Regions from separate parts of the Massilia sp. R2A-15 genome, predicted to be linked through region 3. Evidence: predicted binding sites of a transcription regulator. Region 3 holds the regulator's gene; each other region holds the start of a gene.
The links. The regulator sigma-54, encoded in region 3, starts transcription at its own class of promoters, with help from an activator protein. The targets are predictions, from matches to a motif close to TGGCANGNAANCTGCTTT.
Positions count from the first base shown of each region.

Region 1: the regulator sigma-54 is predicted to act here: its motif matches at 2,393-2,410, upstream of Q4S45_RS01920 (BMP family protein).
Region 2: the regulator sigma-54 is predicted to act here: its motif matches at 1,761-1,778, upstream of Q4S45_RS21460 (PEP-CTERM sorting domain-containing protein).
Region 4: the regulator sigma-54 is predicted to act here: its motif matches at 1,426-1,443, upstream of prpB (methylisocitrate lyase).

Region 1 covers NZ_CP131935.1:409,708-413,915, reverse strand. Annotated here, with positions in the region: gene Q4S45_RS01935 (carbohydrate kinase) at 1-399, shown strand, start outside; gene Q4S45_RS01930 (pseudouridine-5'-phosphate glycosidase) at 402-1,331, shown strand; gene Q4S45_RS01925 (LysR family transcriptional regulator) at 1,342-2,247, shown strand; gene Q4S45_RS01920 (BMP family protein) at 2,598-3,593, shown strand; gene Q4S45_RS01915 (ABC transporter ATP-binding protein) at 3,681-4,208, shown strand, end outside.
Region 2 covers NZ_CP131935.1:4,644,883-4,649,090, reverse strand. Annotated here, with positions in the region: gene Q4S45_RS21475 (hypothetical protein) at 1-208, shown strand, start outside; gene Q4S45_RS21470 (hypothetical protein) at 198-908, shown strand; gene Q4S45_RS21465 (hypothetical protein) at 1,150-1,332, shown strand; gene Q4S45_RS21460 (PEP-CTERM sorting domain-containing protein) at 1,864-2,583, shown strand; gene Q4S45_RS21455 (hypothetical protein) at 2,549-2,983, opposite strand; gene Q4S45_RS21450 (hypothetical protein) at 3,085-3,246, opposite strand; gene Q4S45_RS21445 (hypothetical protein) at 4,053-4,208, opposite strand, start outside.
Region 3 covers NZ_CP131935.1:4,982,700-4,986,907, forward strand. Annotated here, with positions in the region: gene lptA (lipopolysaccharide transport periplasmic protein LptA) at 1-88, shown strand, start outside; gene lptB (LPS export ABC transporter ATP-binding protein) at 85-843, shown strand; gene Q4S45_RS22970 (RNA polymerase factor sigma-54) at 847-2,343, shown strand; gene hpf (ribosome hibernation-promoting factor, HPF/YfiA family) at 2,413-2,766, shown strand; gene Q4S45_RS22980 (enoyl-CoA hydratase/isomerase family protein) at 2,859-3,941, shown strand; gene rapZ (RNase adapter RapZ) at 3,938-4,208, opposite strand, start outside.
Region 4 covers NZ_CP131935.1:877,611-881,818, forward strand. Annotated here, with positions in the region: gene Q4S45_RS03940 (patatin-like phospholipase family protein) at 1-1,253, shown strand, start outside; gene prpB (methylisocitrate lyase) at 1,487-2,371, shown strand; gene prpC (2-methylcitrate synthase) at 2,392-3,555, shown strand; gene acnD (Fe/S-dependent 2-methylisocitrate dehydratase AcnD) at 3,573-4,208, shown strand, end outside.

The DNA of each region.
Region 1 (4,208 bases), 460 kb from region 3:
ACCCGGGTCGGCAAGAAGATCGTCACCGACGCCGACTTCGCCGCGGCCTGCGCGCTGGTGCGCGCGCAAGGCGTCCAGGACGTCATCGTCACGCGCGGCGGCAAAGGCGTGGTCTTCACCCGCGCCGGCGGCGTCGGCCAGCTGGACGCGCCGGACGCGCATATCGTCGACGTCACCGGCGCCGGCGACGCCTTCGCGGCAGCCGTGTGCTGGTCGCTGTTCCAGGGCAGCGAAGACCTCGAGCTGGCGTGCCGGCGCGGCCTGAAGCTCTCGGCCATGACGCTCGCCTGCGAGGAGACGGTCTGCCCCCACCTCGACATCGACAGCCTCGACGACGTTCCCGCCCTCGACGCCGGCGCCGCCGCGCCGCAGCCTTTCAACGCCCTTTACCAGGAATGACCATGCAGCAGTTCCTCTTGTTCTCGCCCGAAGTGGCCGCGGCACGCGCAGCGGGCAAGCCCGTCGTCGCGCTCGAATCGACCATCATCTCGCACGGCATGCCGTATCCGCAGAACGTGGAGATGGCGCGCGAAGTCGAGCAACTGATCCGCGACGCCGGCGCCGTGCCGGCGACCATCGCCATCATCGGCGGGAAGATCTGCATCGGCCTGTCGAACGAGCAGCTCGAGCTGCTCGGCACCTCGCCGGACGCGATGAAGGTGAGCCGGCGCGACCTGGCCTTCGTGGTCGCCGAGCGCAGGCTGGGCGCCACGACGGTGGCTGCGACCATGATCTGCGCGGCGCTGGCCGGCATCAAGGTGTTCGTCACCGGCGGCATCGGCGGCGTGCACCGCGGCGCCGAAACCAGCTTCGACATCTCGGCCGACCTGCAGGAGCTGGCGCGCACCAGCGTGGCGGTGGTGTGCGCCGGGGTCAAATCGATCCTCGACATTGGCCTGACGCTCGAATACCTGGAAACCCACGGGGTGCCCGTGATCGGCGTCGGCCAGCCGGGCTTTCCCGCCTTCTTCACGCGCGACAGCGGCTTCAAGGCCGACTTCCAGATGGACGGCGCGCTGGAGCAGGCCGCCTTCATCCAGACCAAGTGGGCACTGGGCCTGGCCGGCGGCGTGGTCGTCGCCAACCCGGTGCCGGAAGCGTCGGCGATGCCGAAGGAAGAAATCGACCGCATCACCGAACAGGCGCTGGGCGAGGCCGCGCAGCGCGGCGTGACGGGCAAGGCGGTGACGCCGTTCCTGCTGTCGCGCATCAAGGAGCTGACCGCGGGGCGCAGCCTGGCCACCAACATCGCGCTGGTCAAGCACAACGCGGTGGTCGGCGCGAAGCTGGCGCTCGCCCTGCACGATTTGCCCGGCCTGCAACCGATCTGAGACCGCTCCCATGTCCATCGACCTGAAACAGCTGAAATACTTCCTCGCGGTCGCAGAGGAAAAGAGCTTCAGCCGCGCGGCCGAACGGCTGCACATTTCGCAGCCGCCGCTGTCGCAGCAGATCATGAAGCTCGAGAGCGAGCTTGGCGTGAAGCTGTTTGCGCGCACCACCCGCACGTTCGAGCTGACCGTGGCCGGCAAGGCCTTGATGACCGAGGCGTCCGAGCTGCTGGGACGGATGCGCATGACGATCGACACGATCCGCCAGATCGACCGCGGCGAAGTCGGGCGCCTGCGCGTGGGTATCGTCGGCTCGGCGATGTGGGGGCCGATTCCCAGCCTGCTCGAAGAATTCCAGACCAAGTTCCCGCGCGTGACCTGGACGCTGCACGAGTCGGGCCCGAACGCGCAGTACGAGGCGCTGCGCGCCAAGCAGATCGACGTCGGCTTCTGGCGCGAGCCGCCGCTCGATCCGGACGAACTCAAACACGACAACCTGCGCCAGGAGCTATGCTTCCGCGAGAACGTGTGCGTGGCGGTCAACGAGCACCATCCGCTGGCCGTCAAGGGCCACGTGGAACTGATCGACATCGCCGACCAGCCGATGCTGACGCTCGCGCTCGACAAGTCGGCGTTCCCGCGCTACCTGATCCAGTGCTGCATCGACGCCGGCTTCCAGCCGACCATATTCCAGGAGGCGACCGAGCCGCAGACCCTGCTGGCGATGGTCGGCGCGGGACTGGGCGTGGCGCTGATGCCCGAGACCACCAGCCGGATCGGCTGGCCGGGCGTGATCTTTTTGCCGATCAAGACCGATCCGCCGTCGGCCAACCTGTATATCGCCTACACCACGCAGGACGACGCGCCGGTGGTGCGGGCGTTCCTGAACATCCTCAATCCCGTCGCGCACGAGTAGATGGGTGTCGCACCTGCGCAGGCAGGTACCCATACTGGGTTCGCTTCACCTCTGCGCCGATTCAGCATGGGTACCTGCCTCCACAGGTACGACAACCTCCTCCATATATTTCACAAAAATATAAATCGGCAAGAAAAATCGTATTTGCCATACATATTGCCATTGATGCATAGTTCGCACTGGAATCACACTCGATACAATCGGTAACCACTTGTTGCGCACAGGCCTGACACAATCCGTCTCGCCGACGTGGAATCGCTGGCTTTGCCTGTTTAGTTACTATTAAGCTACACAGACCCTCCCAACGCAGCCGTTGCGCCGGGTACAATATCGATATTCCAGGAGCCTTCATGAAATTAAAGCAACTTAGTATCACGATCGCGGCGCTGTGCGTCGCTGCCAGCGCCTCGGCGGCCGACCCGAAACTGGGCATCGTCTACGACGCCGGCGGCAAGTTCGACAAGTCGTTCAACCAGTCCGCATTCGAAGGCGCCAGCCGCTTCAAGGCCGAGACCAAGATCAACTACATCGAAGCGCAGGCCAGCAGCGACACCCAGGCCGAGCAAGTGCTGCGCGGCCTGGCGCGCAAGAAGCTCGACCTGATCGCGGCGATCGGCTTCTCGCAGACCCAGGCGGTGCAGAAGGTCGCGGCCGAATTCCCGAACGTGCGATTCGTGCTGATCGACAGCGTCGCCAAAGGCCCGAACATCAATTCCGTGCTGTTCAAGGAAGAAGAAGGCTCCTACCTGGTGGGCGTGGCCGCGGCGATGGCGTCGAAGACCAAGAAGCTCGGTTTCGTGGGCGGCATGGACATCCCGCTGATCCGCGCCTTCGCCTGCGGTTACACCCAGGGCGCCAAGGCCAATAACCCGAAAGTGGAAGTCCTGCAGAACATGGTCGGCACCACCAGCGCAGCCTGGAACGATCCGGCCAAGGGCGGCGAACTGGCGCGCGCGCAGTTCGACCGCGGCGTCGACGTGGTGTTCGCCGTTGCCGGCGGCAGCGGCATGGGCACGCTGCAGACCGCGAAGGAAAAAGGCAAGCTGGCGATCGGCGTCGATTCGAACCAGAACTACCTCCACCCGGGCACGATGTTGACCTCGATGGTCAAGCGCGTCGACGGCGCCATCTACGACTCCTTCATGGCGGTCAAGAACGGCACCTGGAAACCGGGAGTGACCTACCGCGGCCTGAAGGAAGGCGGCGTGGACTGGGCGCTCGACAAGGATAACCGCGCGGTGGTATCGCCGGAAATCGAGAAGAAGGTCAACGAAGCCAAGACGGCCATCATCAATGGCAAGATCAAGGTCATCGACTACCGCGCCAATAGCAGCTGCCCGGTCTGATCTTTTCGTATTAACTGAAAGCGCGCCGCACCGGCCAGCCCGGTCCGGCGCGCTTTTGATGCATTTACCCTTACCTACTGATTCGCTATGCAGCCAGCCGTAGAATTTCGCAACATATGCAAGGCCTTCGGCCCGGTGCAGGCGAACGCCGACGTCAGCTTTACCATCGCCAAAGGTTCGATCCACGGCGTGATCGGCGAGAACGGGGCCGGCAAGTCGACCCTGATGAGCATCCTGTACGGCTACTATAACGCCGACAGCGGCCAGCTGCTGATCGACGGCGAGCCGCGCAACATCCGCACCAGCCATGAGGCGATCGCGCTGGGCATCGGCATGGTGCACCAGCACTTCATGCTGGTCGAGAACATGACCGTGCTGGACAACGTCATGCTCGGCACCGAAGGCGGCTTCCGCCTGGCCGCGCACCGCGCCGCCACCGAGGCGAAGCTGCGCGAGATCTGCACGCGCTACCGCCTCGACGTCGATCCGCTGGCGACCATTTCGGACCTGTCGGTCGGCGCCCAGCAGCGCGTCGAGATCCTCAAGCAGATCTACCGCAGCGCCAACATCCTGATCCTCGACGAGCCGACCGCGGTGCTGACCGCGCAGGAGACC
Region 2 (4,208 bases), 340 kb from region 3:
GCATGGCCTGCAAAATCCTATCTACACGATCCGCACCCTGCCCGAGAATGTCTACAAGCCCGACGGCTCGAAAGCGTATGGCGAGTGGTCGGGCGGTCTGCTCGGCGTACTCGGTCACCAGATGGAGGATTTCGCCGACCTACACCGAACTTGGTACATCGACGACCTAGCGGGCAAAAGCGCCAAAGAAGTTGGCCATGTTCAATAGCGCCATCGGTCTCCGCTACATGGTGCCACGCTCGCTTGTTTTGGGCCTTGTTGTCCTGACGGCGGCCTGTTCGCCTGCTCCTGGCATCGACGATTCGCGTCCTGTGGAAGTGAGTTCTCAACGAATCGATCTCCCAAACAAAATCGTGGAAAACGTCGATGAGTGGAAATATTCCTCTGTACTCGAATCGAAGCATGATCCGATGACGGATAAAATATGGGAGATCATTACAAATAAGGCAACACGCGTTTCAGTAGAAGGAGGCAATGGATACATTTTCGGGCTTCGGCTTCATCTTGATGCAGGATTGAAACTTGATACGTCGACACGCAAAGGTGCGCAGCGGCAGGTGACGTTCTATTTGGAACATGGAGCATTAGCGCCCCGGAGTTGTCATCGGAACTTTTGTCATCTCCGCGTTCGTTTTGATAGACGCCCACCAATAACCTATTCATTTTTTACCGGTGACGACCGCAACTATTTGGAGCTGTTAGGTGAAGCTGAAGCGAAGACATTTCATGACGATTTGACAAGATCAAAAAAAATGCTGATCGAGTTTGAGTTCTTGCCGGATGGTTTCTCTTCGAGCCAATCTCAGTTGAGGATTGTTGAGTTTAATGTCGATAGTTTTGATCTGGGGATGCCTGGCTATGGACCTGGCACGACGGTCTACGTTGGAGGCAGGCGTATGAATCGATGAGTCTCATGATGCGACGTATTCGAGCATGCCAGTTTTTGTGAGTCGATTGAATTTGCCCATAAAAAGGCGAGCTGCGGCGTAGCGTGACGATGACGAAGAACGGCTTCGTCGTGATGGCGATGTGCTTTACCGAGTCGAAAGGAATGTCATTCTAGGAGGCGTACATCGCCGCTTTCGACGCCATAGCACACCGCTTCATCAACCCCGAGCCGCAAATATCGCAGCCAAGCGGTGTTGGCGGATGAGCATTAAACGCACGCAGTCGGGTCTGGCGCGGGCCAAGGCCGAAGGCAAGGTGCTGGGCAGGCCAAGGACCACGGCGGGCGACAGGGCCAAGATCGTGGCGCTGCACGCCACAGGCTTGTCGTTCGCGGTGATCGCGGTCCAGTTCGGCATCGGCAAGGGACCGTCCACGCCATCGTAAAGGCCGCCAAGACGGCGGCGCAAGCACCAGCACCGATAACGCCAGCGAAGCCCGCCACGGTCGCCAGGAAGGCCGTGGCGGCCCGCTCGGGTGACGAATGGCTGATCGCGCGGTCCTGGACCAGAAGCATGGCCAGCGCCGCTCGCTTGCTGGATGAAGGACTGGGTTAGGCAATTGTGATCTTTGTCGCCACGTCCGGCGCAGCGCTCCCGGCGTTGTCGCCACACACGCACCAATCACCACCGGGACCAACAAAGCGATAGGCGGTTTTTCGCCGGAAGCTGATGTTCAAGCATAGACTTGCACAAAAAATCCGCTGCTTTCGCGCCACAATATCCAATCGAAATTCTGTCGGCTTTCTTTACACATCTCGGCACGCCAAACTCGACTTTCACTGTAACTCTCTGTTTTTAGGAGATTTAAGTTTTAGGTACGATATGTGCTTACAGCCATGAACGCCTTATCAGGCGATCCCAGCGCCAAAACAGAAATGGTTGGCGATGCCCCCGCATGTTAATAAACGAGGAAGCCATGAAAATCGTCCATGCTTTTCGCACTGCGTTGATTATTTGTAGCATTCTTTATGGTACGGCCGCAATGGCCGTTCCGGTTACACTGCAGACAAACTCATCAGGCGTACTAACAGGAGCCGAGAACGTGGACGTTGGCGGAGTTCTTTACAACGTTTCTTTCGCTGACGGCTCGTGTAACTCGATCTTTAATGGCTGCAATTCGGCGGCCTTTGCATTTCATAATTCGGCTGACGCGGGATTAGCGGCCCAGGCATTGCTTGACCAAGTATTCGTGGATGGTGTCATGGGGCAATTCGACAGCGATCCATCGAAAACACTTGGTTGCACATCCACGGTCGCTTGCGACACGCTTATTCCGTATTCTCCGCTCTTAACAGGCGTCGTTGTGGTCGCGTTCTCAGGCAACGTGCCTACCGACCCAGATGGGGTCGCTAATAATTCTCCACAGAGTAGTCAGTTTGATACAGTATTCAGTCCATTTGCTAACTATGCCATTTTCGAACTCGCCAGCCCAGGCGCCGACGTTCCTGAACCCGACTCTCTGCTGCTACTCGCCGCGGCAGTTGGCGGGATGATGCTCCTGCGTCGTCGTAAGCGTATAGCTTATGAGACTGATTTCAGAAAACTCGATACGGCCGCGAATTCACGTCGCAACCACTCGGCGATTGCGGATGAGCGCGAGTCTAGGGTGCGCGCGTCCAATCGACCTGAGCGCTGAAATCAGCCGGTCGACAATTGAAAGCACCAGTACCGCGCTGTACCGGCGGCGTCGCAGGCGATGTTGTCCGCCGGGTGCTCGACGGGAGGGGGCCGATGATGATCAGGTTGCTCCGGTTGGGACCACCGTTGAGCAGAGCATCTCCGATCAACCCGGTGGCGATGCCCTGCACGCCGACCTCGCCGTCGACCCGCGCCGTGTACGGAACCATTGCCGCGGAAGCGCGCACCGGCTCGTGTTCGGAGCGCGTTTCCGCCAGAGTGGCCAGCTTCCTCTGCGCCGCGTCCAGCACATGCACCGCCATGTCAGTCTCCTCGCCGGTCGCCGCCAGCACGGCGCGGCGCAGAGCGAGGGCGCGCACCAGGTCGGCGTTCGGGAATCGGGGAATTGGGTAAGCCAATGGCCTATGAATTTTGCAGACGTTTGAGTCCGACATCCGAACGGCTGGGCGCAATACGGGCGCATCGGATGCGAATGTTGCGGACCGACGACGCAGCGACGTCACAGATGCAGGCGCAGCTGGTCATGCTGCAGCTCGCGGAACGCGCGCAGTCCTAAGTCGGTCTCGTCGCCCGCGCCGCACGAGTTATATGCCCTGCTGGGGGCGAAGATGACGCGGTGGGGGAATACCGCGAGCGAGAGCTGCGCTTGGAAAACCGGCACAGCCTCCCCTGGCACCGAGCTGAAACATCTACAAGGACACCTTCTTCACGCTGCGGGGAGTTTCTCGTAGCGCCGACTGTAAGGAAAACCGGAAGTCTGGTTACCAATAACAAACCCTCGTCTTTTTCAAGAGTTCGATCCAAACGTATTCATATACCAGTTCGTTGCGCGCGGTCCCGATTACAACCATCTGTTCGTTGGGGTGCCTAGTAGCGAGTAGCGAGTAGAGCAGCCTTTCATCTGGAACTTTGATTAAGTGTCTTACCGCGCTGATGGTAATTCGGTAAAGGGTGCAATTCGTGCACGCGATCTCGACCACCCTGCCATGATCAATCGTACCTATAACCCTACAGGTGCTCGAGCATAGAGGACAACCACTCCGATAGCACATCATATACCTGCTCGCAATGCAACCGACGGCGTAGGAAGAGGCTCGGCCGCCTCTAATGATGCATCTACTAGCGAACCGAGTCGTGTGATCGTCTCGTTCCGCAAATACAGCGCTCCCAACAAAAATACTCTTATGAACATCGCAAGATGGCTTCGGTGAACAAAATTTACCGTTAGTATATCTTGATCAATAAATTTAGTGTGCTAGCCCCTTGCTCTTTTGGTAAATGTTGCGAAAACAAATACGGAAATTGGCGAAGCATTGACCAGCCGTCCAGGCTTCGCAGCTCAAAATGTGAAGGCTAGTGTTGTTACTTTATCGACGGCATGCGGAACGACAATGTAGGGAAAGATCGCCCTTAGCAGCCCGCGCCCTCGCTCAATAGCGTCGCGTTCACAAATTGCAAGGCATGAATTTATTTCGGATCAATATCCGACGGCTCGGGCGAGAAAGACTCGTCTGGATCGACGCCGAGACGTGAAAGCGCGTCCCTAATCGCCAGCATTTGTGGCTCGAAATTTAGTGTTCCTGACACTCCGCACATCGTGATCCGCGCGCCATGCGTTAGGCG
Region 3 (4,208 bases):
GAGCAAGGTTGGCGGCGGCCGCGTGGAGTTCACCTTCGACCATCCCAAGCGTCCGGCGCCCGCCACGCCTGCCCCAGGAAAGCAATGATGGAGACAAAATCCTGCGGTAACACCCTGATCGTGCGCGGCCTGCAAAAGAGCTACGGCAAGCGGCTGGTGGTGCGCGACGTTTCGCTGCAGGTCGAATGCGGCGAAGTGGTCGGCCTGCTCGGCCCGAACGGCGCCGGCAAGACCACCTCGTTCTACATGATCGTCGGCCTGGTGCCGTCGGACGCCGGCTCGATCGACATCTCCGGCGTCGACATCTCCAGCCTGCCGATCCACCGCCGCGCGGTGCTGGGCCTGTCCTACCTGCCGCAGGAAGCCTCGGTATTCCGCAAGCTGACGGTGGAGGACAACATCCGCGCCGTGCTGGAGCTGCAGAAGGTGGACGGCAAGGCGCTGACCAAGGACCAGATCAACGAGCGTCTCGATACGCTGCTGGCCGACCTGCAGATCGAGAAGCTGCGCGAGAACCAGGCGATGTCGCTGTCGGGCGGCGAGCGGCGCCGCGTCGAGATCGCGCGCGCGCTGGCCACCAATCCGCGCTTCGTGCTGCTCGACGAGCCGTTCGCCGGCGTCGATCCGATCGCCGTGATCGAGATCCAGCGCATCGTGCGCTTCCTAAAGGAGCGCGGCATCGGCGTGCTCATTACCGACCATAACGTGCGCGAGACGCTCGGCATCTGCGATCGCGCGTATATTATCAACCAGGGTGCGGTGCTCGCTTCGGGCCGTCCTGACGATATCATCGCGGACGAATCGGTGCGGCGCGTGTACCTGGGCGAACATTTCCGGATGTAAGCCATGAAACAGTCACTGCAACTACGGACTTCCCAACACCTCGCGCTCACGCCGCAGCTGCAGCAGTCGATCCGTCTGCTGCAGTTGTCCACGCTCGAGCTGCACCAGGAACTGACCCAGCTGCTGTCCGATAATCCGCTGCTCGAACGGCTCGACGACCCGCTCGACAACTCGGTGCGCCTGCTGGCCGATGGCGCAATCGGCGCTCCCGCCACGCCGGGCGAGGCCGCGCCGGCCCCGGGCGCGCAGGACGCGCCGCCAGGCGAGGGCAGCGGCGACGCGCCCGCCGCCGGTGAAGGCGAGGGCGGCGGCGAGGGAGAATCCCCGGAGGCGGCCGGCGGCGACAGCGAGGACTGGGGCGAGGCGGGCCGCAACAAGACGCCCGACGACGAGGATTCGCGCCCGCAGATCGAAGCGTCGGCCACCACCTTGCGCGACCATTTGATGGAGCAGATGCGCCTGGCGATGCTCGACACGCGCGACCGCGCGCTGGTCGAACTGATGATCGACGCGCTCGACGACAACGGCTACCTGACCGAAACGCTCGAAGAGATCCTCGAGCGCCTGCCGCCCGAGCTCGAGATCGACATCGACGAACTCAAGACCGCGCTGTCGCTGCTGCAAAGCTTCGACCCGGTCGGCGTGGGCGCCCGCAACGCGTCCGAATGCCTGGCGCTGCAGATCCGCCGCATGCCCCACGTGCCGCTGGTGACGCGGCGCATGGCGCTCGACATCGTCTGCAAGCACCTCGCGTGGTTCGCCCAGCGCGACTTCAACAAGCTGAAAAAAGCCCTCGACTGCGACGACGAGGACCTGCGCGAGGCGCAGGCCGTGATTCGCCAGTGCAATCCGCATCCGGGCGCCGCGTTCGGCTCCGGCGCCTCCGACTACGTGGTGCCGGACGTGATCGTGCGGCGCTCGAAGAACGGCTGGACCGTGTCGCTGAACCAGGATGTGATGCCGCGCCTTCGCGTCAACAGCATGTACGCCAACCTGCTCAAGAACGGCAAGGGCGAGGGCCAGCTGGGCGCCCAGCTGCAGGAGGCGAAGTGGCTGATCAAGAATATGCGCCAGCGCTTCGACACGATCTTGCGCGTGGCCGAGGCGATTGTTGAGCGGCAACGGAACTTTTTCTCGCACGGCGCGGTTGCCATGCGTCCACTTGTGCTGCGCGAAATTGCTGATACACTGGGACTACACGAGAGTACGATATCTCGTGTGACAACCCAGAAATACATGCTTACACCGCATGGTATGTTTGAGTTGAAATACTTTTTTGGGAGCCACGTCGCCACCGAAGCAGGAGGGGAAGCATCCTCCACGGCGATACGGGCACTCATCGTGCAACTCACAGGAGCCGAAGACCCTAAAAACCCTTTATCAGACAGTAAGATCGCAGACATGCTGGGGGAACAGGGGATGGTCATTGCACGACGCACGGTGGCCAAATACCGTGAAGCGCTCAAGATCCCGCCCGTCGCCCTCCGCAAAAGTTTGTAGATCGACCTCACACTGTCCCTCTGCGCTTATGACGCACGAACAGCTAGCGACATCATCAAAGGAGTGTGTATGAATCTCACAATCAGTGGACATCATCTCGAAGTGACCCCAGCCATCCGTGAATACGTACAGAACAAACTGGAGCGAGTGAAGCGCCATTTCGATCAAGTGATCGATATCGCCGTGATCCTCACCGTCGATAATCTGACTGAAAAAGAAAAACGGCAAAAAGCCGAAATCAACCTAAGGCTGCCGGGTAAAACCGTGAACGTCGCCAGCCTGTCGTCCGACCTGTACGCGGCCATCGACGCCCTGATCGACAAGCTCGATCGCCAGGTCATGAAATACAAATCCCAAGTGCAGGAGCACAACCACCAGGCCATCAAGCACTTGCAGGAGCCTGAGCTCCCCGCCGCCGCATAAGGCAGGCATCACCTGAAAGCGAGGGCGCCGTCGGCGCCCTTTTCATTTGCGCGGTCGGATAAAATACGCTTTTTCCGTCTTCGACAGCCACCATGACCGACTTCGTCAAAACCCGCATCGCCAACCGCACCGGCATCATCACCCTGGACCGTCCGCGCACGCTCAACTCGCTGTCGCTGGAGATGATCCGCGCGCTGTCCGACGTGCTGCTGGCATGGCGCGACGATCCCGCGGTGGACGCCGTGGTCCTGCGCAGCAGCACCGACAAGGCGCTGTGCGCCGGCGGCGACATCCGCTACTTCCACGACGTCGGCACCCTGCCGACCACCGGCGGCAGCGCCTCGCTGGAAGACTTCTTCACCGAAGAGTACACGCTCAACCACCTGATCCACTTCTACCCAAAGCTGTACGTGGCGTTGATGGACGGCGTGGTGATGGGCGGCGGCCTTGGCATCTCCGAAGCGGGCCCGGACACCGGCCTGCGCGTGGTTACCGATGGCACCAAGCTGGCTATGCCCGAGGTGAACATCGGCCTGTTCCCGGATGTCGGCGGCAGCTACTTTCTGGCGCGCGCGCCGGGCAAGCTTGGCCTTTACCTCGGCCTGACGGGCCTGACGGTGCGCGCCGCCGATGCGCTGTACGCGGGCCTGGCCGACACCTTCGTGCCGCAGGCCCAGATGCCCGCGCTGGCCCAACTGATCGAAGATACGCCGGGCAGCGAACTGCGCGCGGCGATCACGCAATTTGCCGCGCCGTTCTCGGCCGGCCCGAGCGTGCTCGAAGCGGAGCGCGCGTCGATCGACCACCATTTCGGCGAGTCGACCGTCGAAGCGATCATGGCGTCGCTGGAGAAGGACGAAGGCGTGTTCGCGCAGAAGGCGCTGGCCGCAATGAAGAAGCGCTCGCCGCTGCTGATGCGCGTGACGATCGAGCTGCTGCGCCGCGGCGCCGCCATGAGCCTGGCCGATTGCCTGCGCCTCGAGCGCATCCTGGTGCGGCGCAATTTCGAGCACGGCGAAGTACTCGAAGGGATTCGCGCGCTGGTGATCGACAAGGACAACGAGCCGAAATGGAATCCGCCGACGCTGGCGGAGGTGACCGACGAGATGGTCGCGCAGTTCTTCAACTCGCCGTGGCCGGAGCGGGCGCACCCGCTGCGCGACCTGGGGAATTAAGACTGTTCGCGGTGGCGCAGCACGACGCGCTCGGTGGGGCTGAAGTAGGCGGCGAGCCGTTCGGCCATGTACACCGAGCGGTGCTGGCCGCCGGTGCAGCCGAGGGCCACGGTCAGGTAGCTGCGGTTATCGGTCTTGAATGAGGGCAGCCACTTCTCGATGAAGGCGCGAATGTCCTCCAGCAGGTCGGCCGCGCTGGGCTGGGCGTCGAGGAAGGCGATCACCGGCGCGTCCATGCCGGTGAGCGGGCGGAGCGTGATGTCGTAG
Region 4 (4,208 bases), 920 kb from region 3:
GGCGCGAGGCCGACATCCAGTCGCGCATGAAACCTCCGCTCGCTCCGGCGGACAACGAAAAGCTCAAGCGGCAGCTCGCCGAACGTATCCACCGGACCGTCGAGGAACAGCCGGCGGCGCTCAGGCGCTTGATGGGCCCCGCCGGCTTTCGAGAAGGCTGCCCGCTCGACGTTGCGCTGAGCCGATGGTCCGGCCAGGTGGCCGCGGATCCCACCTCGTTCGACATCCTGGACGCCGCCGGCATGGACCTCATGGCGCAGATTCCGCACCTGCTGATGGGCGCCGTCGACATCGAGGACGGCGAATTCGTCGCCTTCAGTTCCGAGCGGGCGGCGACCGACGGCGGCATTTCACTGCAGGCGGTGCTGGCCTCGGCCGCGCTGCCGTGGATGTTCAAGGCGGTGGAGGTCCCGTTCATTGGCCCGGACGGCGCGCGATCGAAGCGCAGCTTCTGGGATGGCCTGTTCTCGCAAAACCCGCCCATCAAGAACTTCCTCGCCGGCGTCGAGGCGGAGCGCATGCCCGCCGAGCTGTGGGTCCTGCAAATCAATCCGCGCGACTTCGACGTCGATCAGCTGAAATTCGATATCGGCGACCGCCGCAACGAGTTGTCGGGCAATCTGTCGCTGAACCAGGAAATCTCGTTCATCGAGGCGGTCAACAAGCGCATCACGCGCGGCGACGATCACAAGCACCAGCCGGTGCAGGTCCACCGCGTCATCCTGGACCGCTGCGCCATCGAAAAATCCGCCCCCGTGAAACTCAATGCCTTGTCCAAGTCCGACCGCAGTCCCATCCTGAAGGACGCCTTGATGGCGCATGGCGAAATGCAGGCGCAGCGTTTCTTTCGCATGCGCGACGCCTTGAGGCTGGCCAGCGGGCCCCTCGACGGCCAATCCCGCGCCGACTCGGCCGATGCCTTCGCGGTCCTGCGTAATGTGAAGGACCAGTCGGGCGACAGTGAGCTGCACCTGAACTTCGATCAGACCATCCTGCCCACGTCGGCCATCGCCGACAATTCGACCCTGCGGGCGACGGCGCGCTGGCACGCCCGCGGCATCCTGGACGATGGCGCCGGCGTTCAACTGGAGGGCGCGATCGATTTCCTCATCGACGACCGCAGCGATCCGATCGACGTGCTGGAGATGCGCATCACCGAAGTGAAAATGGAGAAGGGCGGCCCCGCCCGCGCCAGCCTGCCGGCGCGCCCGCCTCGCGGCGTGCGTCCGCCACCGAAGGGGCGCCGGATGTAGAATGGCGCGGCGTGCCTGCGATGCACGGTGTTTCATCGTTTCACATTGAAACGTAATGTCAAACGTCCGTGGATCGCATGGCAATTATGCAATATTTTGCATAATCTTGATTTCAAAGGACTTATCCCCGCCGCCGCCTCGGTGAGCTGGCGCCGACGCCTGCTTGCAAGGCTGGCACGCCGCTTGCAATACCATCCCTGACGCAGTTCGATGAAACATACCAGGAGAATACGATGAGAGAATCCCGAGGCGCGCTGTTCCGCCGCGCAGTTGCCGAAGAATCGCCGTTGCAGGTGGTCGGCACCATTACCGCCTACACCGCGCGCATGGCCGAGCAAACCGGCTACAAGGCGATCTACCTGTCCGGCGGCGGCGTGGCCGCGAATTCGCTCGGCATGCCGGACCTCGGCATCAGCACCATGGACGACGTCATCACCGACGCCCAGCGCATCACCGACACCTGCGGCTTGCCGCTGATGGTCGATATCGACACCGGTTGGGGCGGCGCCTTCAACATCGCCCGCACCATCCGCCACATGATCCGCGCCGACGTCGCCGCGGTCCACATGGAAGACCAGGTCTCGGCCAAGCGCTGCGGCCACCGTCCGGGCAAGGAAATCGTCACCAAGGAAGAGATGGTCGACCGCATCAAGGCCGCCGTCGATGCCCGCCACGACGAGAACTTCGTCATCATGGCCCGCACCGACGCACTGGCCGTCGAAGGCCTGAATGCGGCGATCGACCGCGCCTGCGCCTACGTCGAAGCCGGCGCCGACATGATCTTCCCGGAAGCGATCACCAAGCTCGAAATGTACGGCCAGGTGCGCGATGCGGTCGGCGTGCCGATCCTCGCCAACCTCACCGAATTCGGCGCCACTCCGCTGTTTACGCTCGACGAACTGCGCGCAAACAAGGTCGATATCGCCCTGTACTGTTGCGGCGCCTACCGCGCCATGAACGCGGCCGCGCTGAACTTCTACAAGACGCTGCGCGCCGAAGGCACCCAGAAGAGCGTCGTGCCTACCATGCAGCCGCGGATGGAAATGTACGACTACCTCGGCTACCACGACTACGAGAAGAAGCTCGACTCGCTGTTCGCCCAAGGTAAAGAGAAATAATCACACTGGAGATTTGCAAGATGACTGATAAAGCACCAACCGAAGCCGTCGCATTCAAGCCGAAAAAATCCGTGGCGCTGTCCGGCGTCGCCGCCGGTAACACGGCCCTCTGCTCGGTCGGCAAGACCGGCAACGACCTGCACTACCGCGGCTACGACATCCTCGATGTCGCCGACAACAGCGAGTTCGAAGAAATCGCCTACCTCCTGGTGCACGGCAAACTGCCGAACGCCGCCGAACTGAAAGCCTACAAGACCAAGCTCAAATCGCTGCGCGGCCTGCCGCAGGTAGTCAAGTCGGCGCTCGAAGCGCTGCCTGCCGCCGCCCACCCGATGGACGTGATGCGCACCGGCTGCTCCGCGCTCGGCTGCGCGCTGCCGGAAAAGGACAGCCACGACATGCCGGGCGCGCGCGACATCGCCGACCGCCTGATGGCGTCGTTCGGCTCGATGCTGCTGTACTGGTACCACTTCAGCCACAACGGCAAGCGCATCGACGTCGAGACCGACGACGACTCGATCGGCGGCCACTTCCTGCACCTGCTGCACGGCGAAAAGCCGTCCGAGTCTTGGGTCAAGGCGATGCACACCTCGCTGATCCTGTACGCGGAACACGAGTTCAACGCTTCGACCTTCACCGCGCGCGTCATCGCCGGCACGGGTTCGGACATCCACTCGGCCATCACCGGCGCGATCGGCGCGCTGCGCGGTCCGAAGCACGGCGGCGCCAACGAAGCTGCGCTGGAAGTGCAGGAGCGTTACGAAAACGCCGACGAAGCCGAAGCCGACATCCGCCGCCGCGTCGAGAACAAGGAAGTCGTGATCGGCTTCGGCCATCCGGTCTACACCATCTCCGACCCGCGCAACAAGGTGATCAAGGAACTGGCCCGCAAGCTGTCGCAGGAAGCCGGTTCGACCAAGATGTTCGACATCGCCGAGCGCCTGGAAACCGTCATGTGGGACATCAAGAAGATGTTCCCGAACCTCGACTGGTTCTCCGCCGTGTCGTACCACATGATGGGCGTGCCGACCTCGATGTTCACGCCGCTGTTCGTCATCTCGCGCACCTCCGGCTGGTCGGCGCACGTGATGGAGCAGCGCATCGACAACAAGATCATCCGCCCGAGCGCGAACTACGTCGGTCCGGAAGACCTCAAATTCGTGCCGATCTCGGAACGCAAGTAACCTGGTAATAGAACATGATGAACACCCTGAACCGCAAACCACTGCCCGGCACTTCGCTGGACTATTTCGACGCGCGCGCCGCCGTCGACGCGATCACGCCTGGCGCCTGGGACAAACTGCCGTACACCTCGCGCGTACTGGCCGAAAACCTGGTCCGCCGCTGCGATCCCGACACGCTGAACGCCTCGCTGCGCCAGCTGATCGAACGCCGCCGCGACCTCGACTTCCCGTGGTTTCCGGCTCGGGTTGTTTGCCATGACATCCTCGGCCAGACCGCGCTGGTCGACCTGGCCGGCCTGCGCGACGCCATCGCCGCGCAGGGCGGCGACCCGACGCTGGTCAATCCGGTGGTCCCGACACAGCTGGTGGTGGACCACTCGCTGGCCGTCGAATGCGGCGGCTTCGACCCCGACGCCTTCGAGAAGAACCGCGCCATCGAAGACCGCCGCAACGAAGACCGTTTCGACTTCATCGACTGGACCAAGAAGGCGTTCAAGAACGTCGACGTGATCCCGCCGGGGAACGGCATCCTGCACCAGATTAACCTGGAGCGCATGTCGCCGGTCGTGCAGGTCAAGGACAATGTGGCCTTCCCGGACACCCTGGTCGGCACCGACTCGCACACCCCGATGGTCGATGCGCTGGGCGTCATC